Regions from separate parts of the Cupriavidus sp. FW216-B1 genome, predicted to be linked through region 2. Evidence: riboswitches for the same ligand, from Rfam matches in the RefSeq annotation. Region 2 holds a riboswitch; the other holds the start of a gene.
What was found. Region 2 has a riboswitch for glycine ahead of AC3WXD_RS01740 (D-amino acid dehydrogenase). Riboswitches for the same ligand answer to the same signal wherever they lie in the genome.
Positions count from the first base shown of each region.

Region 1: another riboswitch for glycine. It lies ahead of gcvT (glycine cleavage system aminomethyltransferase GcvT); the one in region 2 lies ahead of AC3WXD_RS01740 (D-amino acid dehydrogenase).

Region 1 is NZ_JBYTEL010000009.1:124,792-128,183, forward strand. Features, by position in the region: gene gcvP (aminomethyl-transferring glycine dehydrogenase) at 1-505, opposite strand, end outside; gene gcvH (glycine cleavage system protein GcvH) at 626-1,006, opposite strand; gene gcvT (glycine cleavage system aminomethyltransferase GcvT) at 1,109-2,236, opposite strand; glycine riboswitch at 2,335-2,474, opposite strand; glycine riboswitch at 2,496-2,583, opposite strand; gene AC3WXD_RS19850 (UvrD-helicase domain-containing protein) at 2,804-3,392, shown strand, end outside.
Region 2 is NZ_JBYTEL010000001.1:419,629-423,020, forward strand. Features, by position in the region: gene AC3WXD_RS01735 (VOC family protein) at 1-262, shown strand, start outside; gene AC3WXD_RS01740 (D-amino acid dehydrogenase) at 355-1,674, opposite strand; glycine riboswitch at 1,723-1,847, opposite strand; gene AC3WXD_RS01745 (DUF1294 domain-containing protein) at 1,998-2,582, opposite strand; gene AC3WXD_RS01750 (FKBP-type peptidyl-prolyl cis-trans isomerase) at 2,684-3,094, opposite strand; gene AC3WXD_RS01755 (short-chain fatty acid transporter) at 3,215-3,392, opposite strand, start outside.

The DNA of each region.
Region 1 (3,392 bases), on a different contig from region 2:
CGGCGGTGCCTTCGTCGAGCATGGAGGCGTTGGCGATGTCCAGGCCGGTCAGGTCGGTCACCATCTGCTGGAAGTTCAGCATGGCTTCCAGGCGGCCCTGCGAGATCTCCGGCTGGTACGGCGTGTAGGCGGTGTACCAGGCCGGGTTCTCGAAGATGTTGCGCAGGATGACGCCCGGCGTGAGCGTGTTGTAGTAGCCCTGGCCGATGAAGCTCCTGAGCACCTGGTTCTTGCCGGCCAGCCCGCGCAGTTTCGCCAGCGCGGCTTCCTCGGTCAGCGGCTCGGTGAACTCGCCCAGCGGCATGCCGTCGCGGCGGCGGATGGCGGCGGGGATGACGGCGTCGATCAGCGCGGCGCGGCTGCCGTAGCCGAGCACCTCGAGCATGTGCTGCTGCTCGGCGGCGTCGGGGCCGATATGACGGGAAGCGAAGGCGTCGCGCGCCTCCAGTTCGGCCAGCGTGGGCCGGGCACCTTGGGCGGCGGTGGTGGGAAGCGGGGCGTTCATGGCAAGAACCTCGTTGGGCGCGCGGCGGCAGGTGGTCGGCCTGGCCGCCGCGCATCGGTATTCAGTCGCCGTTCCCGCGGCATGGCGGCCGCGCGGGAACGGCGGGAGTGTGGCGGGGCGTCAGGCGCCGACGCTGGCCTTGTAGGCGTCGGCCGACATCAGGCCGTTGACGTCGTCGCTGTTGGCCGGCTTGAGCTTGAACAGCCAGGCATCGAAGGCGTCGGCATTGACGCTTTCCGGCGCGGCCACGGCGGCGTCGTTGATGGCGATCACTTCGCCGGCCACCGGGGCGTAGATGTCGGACGCGGCCTTGACCGATTCCACCACGGCCAGCGCGTCGCCCGCGCCCACCGACTTGCCCACTTCGGGCAGTTCCAGGAACACGATGTCGCCCAGCGCGTCCTGCGCGTGGTCGGTGATGCCGATGGTCAGCGTGCCGTCGGCTTCGACGCGCACCCATTCATGGGACTCGGTGTACTTCAGGTCGGCGGGGAAAGTCATGGAATTCTCCAGATGCGGTTTGTTGTTCAGCGCCAGCCGGGCGGGGGATCGCGTGGAGCGGGGGTGGCCGCCGGCGGGCGCGCTGTGACCGGGTGCGAGCGTTCAGCTCACGAGTGCCTTGCCATTGCGCACAAACGGCAGTTTAACCACAGTCGCGGCGAGTTTGCGGTCGCGGATCTCGACCTGCACCTCGGCGCCGGCGGCAACGCCGAGCGGCAGGCGGGCAAAAGCGATGGACAGGGACAGCGAGGGGCTGAAGGTGCCGCTGGTGATCTCGCCCTCGCCGGCCGCGGTGATCACTTTCTGGTGCGCGCGCAGCACGCCGCCCTTCTCGCGCAGGATCAGGCCGGTGAACTGGCGGGTCTGGCCGGCGGCGGCGAGCGCCGCCTTGCCGGTGAAGTCGCGCTCGCTCTGCAGGTCCACGGTCCAGGCCAGGCCGGCGTCGAGCGGCGAGGTGTGGATGTCCATGTCCTGGCCGTACAGGTTCATGCCGGCTTCCAGGCGCAGCGTGTCGCGCGCGCCCAGGCCGGCCGGGCGCACGCCGGCGGCGTTCAGTTTTTCCCACAGGCCGGCGACGTTCTCGGCCGGCACCACCAGCTCGAAGCCGTCCTCGCCGGTATAGCCGGTGCGCGCCACCATGACCTCGCCCAGCGCGGGGTCCTGCACCACGATGGCGTTGAACGGCTTGAGCGCCTCGCTCGGCTGGGTGGCCGGGAAGGCGCTCCACACCTTGGCGCGCGCGTTCGGGCCCTGCACCGCGACGATGGCCAGCGGCGCGGCGCCGGCCGGCGCGTTGTCGCCGCGGCGCGGGGTGATGGCCACGCCGCTGCCGGTGGCGGCATTGCGCGCGCGGATCCATTCGATGTCGCCGTTGGCGGTGCCGGCGTTGACCACCAGGCGGAAGCGGTCCTCGGCAAAGAAGTAGACGATCAGGTCGTCGATGACGCCGCCGCGCTCGTCGAGCATGCACGAGTAGAGCGCCTTGCCCGGCGTCTGCAGCTTGTCGACGTTGTTGGCCAGCAGGCCGCGCAGGAACGCGCGCACGTTGGCGCCGGCCAGGTCGACCACGCACATGTGGGACACGTCGAACATGCCGGCGTCGGTGCGCACGGCGTTGTGTTCTTCGATCTGGGAGCCGTAGTTGACCGGCATGTCCCAGCCGCCGAAGTCGACCATGCGGGCGCCGAGCGCGCGGTGGATGGCATTGAGGGGCGTGGCCTGGAGCGTCATGTAGTCCTCGGGGGAAGCGGAAATCTCGGTTCGGAAACGAAAAAAGGGTCATCCGCCGCATGGCCGGCGCGCATGGCGCTGCCGGATCCGCTGCGGCGGATGACCCCTCTGTCCTCGATACCTGAGAGATTACAAGGCGGTCCCGCGGACCAGTGCCTTGCGCGCCCCTTCGGTGGGCACGCTCGCCATGCCTTGCGCTGCGCGCAGGCGGCGGGTGCCGCTCTCCAGAGTACGGCCTGCATCGTGTGCATGTTGCGGGCCGATCCGACCAGTCCTTGGTGCCTGAGAGTTTTCGGGTGATACCCCTTCGGCGGCGCAGGCTCTGCGCGCTCTCCCGGTCGGATGGCGCGACTCTACAGGCAGCCCCGGTGGCTTGTCAACGCACGGCGCCGGGCCGGCGGGGGCGGACCCGCCGCCGTGTTAACATCTGCCGCTGCGGCCGCCCGCGGGATCGCCGTCCCGGTGCCGCGGTCTTCACAGGCAGCCCTGGCCGCTTTGTCCTTGCCGGTCCTTGCCGGGCCCGCGCCCGCCATTTCGCCATCCGCTTCCGCCACCACGCCCCGACGCATGACCCACGGACTCAATCCCGCCCAATCCGAAGCCGTCCGTTATCTCGACGGACCCTGCCTGGTGCTGGCCGGCGCCGGCTCCGGCAAGACGCGGGTGATCACGCAGAAGATCGCGCACCTGATCGAGGACAAGGGCTTCGAGCCGAAGCACATCGCCGCCGTGACCTTCACCAACAAGGCCGCCAAGGAGATGCAGGAGCGCATCGCCAAGCTGATGGAAGGCAAGACCACGCGCGAGGGCCGCCGCATCCCGCTCAAGCAGATGACGGTGAGCACCTTCCACTCGCTCGGCGTGCAGATCCTGCGCGCCGAGGCCGAGCACGTGGGACTCAAGCCGCGCTTTTCCATCATGGACTCGGACGACTGCTTCGGCCTGGTGCAGGAGCAACTCGCCACCACCGACAAGAAGCTGATCCGCAGCGTGCAGAGCACGATCTCGCTGTGGAAGAACGGCATGGTCGATCCCGAGACCGCCATCGCCATCGCCGAGAGCGCCGACGATCACCAGGCCGCGCTGGTCTACCGCAACTACGTGGCCACGCTGCACGCCTACCAGGCGGTGGACTTCGACGACCTGATCCGCCTGC
Region 2 (3,392 bases):
TTTCGCGCTGTGGCCGTTGGCGCAAGCGGCCCGGTCCTGTTTCGGCTGCGAGACCTGGCCTGCCGATTTGCCGACGCCGCAGGCCTGGCTGGAGTTTGACGTCGAGAATATCGCCGTTGCCACCGAAGGATTAATGGCCAAGGGCTACCATTTGCTGATCTCCAACCGGGAAGAACCCTGGGGCCAGAAGGTGACGCGCTTCCTGAGCCCGGAAGGACTGCTGGTTGCGGTGAGTGAAACGCCGTGGCTGCGAACTTCCTGACCGCCCCGGTGAGGCTCGCGGTGAACGGATAAGTCCGGCCTGCTGCCGCGCGCCCGGCGCGCGGCAGCGATGGCGCCGGCTGGCCGATGGCGTCAGTGCGCCGCGGGCCGCGCCGCGGCCGGCGCCGGCGTGGCCGGCCGTGGCGCGCCCGCCGGCAGTTCGCCGGTGAAGGCGAAGTCCACCTCCGGCACGCGCCCGCTCACGATGTCCGCGATGGCGCGGCCCGAGCCGCAGCCGTGCGTCCAGCCCAGCGTGCCATGCCCGGTGTTGAGGTACAGCCCGCGCACGGCGGACGCGCCGATGTACGGCACGTTGCCCGGCGTGGCCGGGCGCAGGCCGGTCCAGAACTGCGCCAGCTCGGGCCGGCTCATGCCCGGGAACACCTCCAGCGTGCGCCGCACGATGGCCTCGCAGCGCACCGGGTTGAGATCCATCGCATAGCCGTTGAGCTCCGCCGTGCCGGCGATGCGCAGGCGGTCGCCGAAGCGCGAGAACACCAGCTTGTACTCGTCGTCGGTCAGGCTCACGCTGGGCGCGCGCGTGGCATCGAGCACCGGCAGCGTGGCCGAGTAGCCCTTGGCCGGGTAGATGTCGAGCTTCACGCCGAGCGGGCGCGCCAGCATCGGGCTGAAGCTGCCCAGCGCCAGCACGTAGGCGTCGGCGCTCTCGATGCGGTAGGCGCCGGTCTCGTCGGCGATCTCCACACCGCGCATGGCGCCGCCCTCGGCATGCAGGCGCTGCACCCGCACGCCGTAGCGAAAGCGCACGCCGAGCGCCTCGCAGCGCGCCGCCAGCGCGGTGGTGAAGCGGTGCACGTCGCCCGATTCGTCCTCGCTGGTATAGGTGGCGCCGGCCAGGCGCGGCGCGATGTGCGCCAGCGCCGGCTCCAGCCGCACCACCTCGTCCGGGCCGATCACGCGGCGCTCGCAGCCCAGCTCGCGCATGATGCGCGCCGGCTCGATGGCCGCGTCGAACTCTTTCTGGCTGGTGTAGAAGTGCAGGATGCCGCGCGTCAGGTGGTCGTACTCGATGCCGGTTTCGGCGCGCAGCGCCTGCAGGCTGGCGCGGCTGTAGGTGCCCAGGTTGAGCAACTGGACCATGTTGTGGGTGGAGCGCCGCGCCGAGCACTCGCGCAGGAACTTCAGGCCCCACGACCACTGCGCCGGATCGGCGCGCAGGCGGAACAGCAGCGGCGCGTCCTCGCGCCCCAGCCAGCGCAGCATCTTCAGCGGCGCGCCCGGGTTGGCCCACGGCTCGGCATGGCTGACGGAGATCTGCCCGCCGTTGCCGAAGCTGGTTTCGCGGGCCGCGCCCGCATTGCGCTCCAGCACCACCACCTCATGCCCGGCGCGCGCCAGGTACCACGCCGAGGCGACGCCGATCACGCCGGCTCCCATCACGATGACTTTCATTTCTCAGGCTCCGGATAGCAAAAAGGGACAGCCAGGCCATCCGGCCTGTCTGTCCCCACTGTCCTTTTACCTGAGAGATTCGCCGCACCCGGCATGGGTGGCGGCTTGCCCCTTCGGCGGCCGCGTGCCGCTCACCTTGTCGGTGCGGCCCGGCGCTCTCCAGTTCGTTCGGTTTCCAGTCTTTTGCACCTGAGCGTTTCAGGGGTACGCCTTCGGTAGAGGGGTCTTCCCATGCATGGTGAAGGCGCCTCGTTCTCCTGGAAGGCGCAAGGTAACACGGCTCGATCGGCGCCGGCAAGCGCCGCCCGCGCGGGTGTTGCGGCTTACGCGTCGAGCACCGTCGGCCAGAGCACCATCGCCCCGACGTTCAGCAGGACCGTGGCCCAGAAGGTGGCCTGGAACGACGCCTTGCGGTTCTTGTGCCGCAGCAGGTGCTGGGCCGCCAGCGCGCCCGGCCAGCCGCCGCACAGCGCGAGCAGGTGCAGCTCGTTCTCCGGAATGCGCTGTTCGCTGCGCACGGCGCGCCGCTTGTCGACGGCATAGCGCGCGAAGGCCGCCACGCTCAGCCCGAGGCTGGCCAGTGCCACGCCGCGCGGCAGACGGCCGGCGAGCGAAGCCGCGAAGATCGCCAGCAGCGCGAACGCTGCTACCAGCGCCGGCAGCAGGTTCGTCCGTCCCGCCGGCCCGGCCTGCCCGGGCGCGCCCGCGATCGAGACCTGGCTCGCCTGCGGGCGGCCGTCCTTGCCCGCCGACAATTCGAACGACACGCGGTCGCCGACCTTGGGCGCGACGGCGCGGCCCTGCAGCGCGCTGATATGGAAAAAAACGTCTTTCGACTGGGCGTGGATCTCGATGAACCCATAGCCCTTGTCGGCATGCCATGCCTTGATCCGTCCGCCTTTTCTCATCCCCGTGCCTGCATTCTTGTCGACAGAGAAGTGTAGCGGATGCGGCAGGCCGGCAGCGCCGCGCACGGCCCGCTGGAGCAGGCCATGCGCCGGTGCCCTGGTCAGCCGCCGATGCCCAGCAGCTCGACCTCGAAGTTCAGCGTCGCGTTGGGCGGGATCGTGCCGGGCACGCCGCGCGAGCCGTAGGCGGTCGGGCCCGGGCAGACCAGCTTGGCCTTGCCGCCGACCTGCATCTTCTGCACGCCCTCGGTCCAGCACGGGATCACGCGGTTGAGCGGGAACGAGATCGGCTGGCCGCGCTTGTACGAGCTGTCGAACTCGGTGCCGTCGGTAAGCGTGCCGCGATAGTGGACCTTGACCGTGTCGGACGCCTTGGGCGACGGGCCGGTGCCCTTGACGAGGTGCTGGATGGTCATGCCCGAGGGCAGCGTCTCGGCCGGGCCCGCGGGCGCGGCGGCGTGGACGGCGCCGGCGGTGGCGAGGGCGGCGAGGAACAGGGTGATCTTCTTCATCGTTGGCTTGGCTGGGTGGAAAAATCGGGTTCCGGCCGTGGCCGGAAAGCCGCATCTTAAACCGGGACGCGGGCCGCCCCGGCGTTTTCCTCCCGCGCGGGTCCCCGCGCCATCGATCCGTCAGGGCATCACGGGCGGACGATAGGGCAGCGTGGTCGCGAAGGCCCACAGCATGAACAGCACCAGCGGCGCGTGGACCAGCAGCTGGGTGAAGGTGAAGCCCACCACGTCCTTGGCGCGGATGCCGAGCACGCCCAGCAGCGGCAGCATCCAGAACGGGTTGATGAGGTTGGGCAGC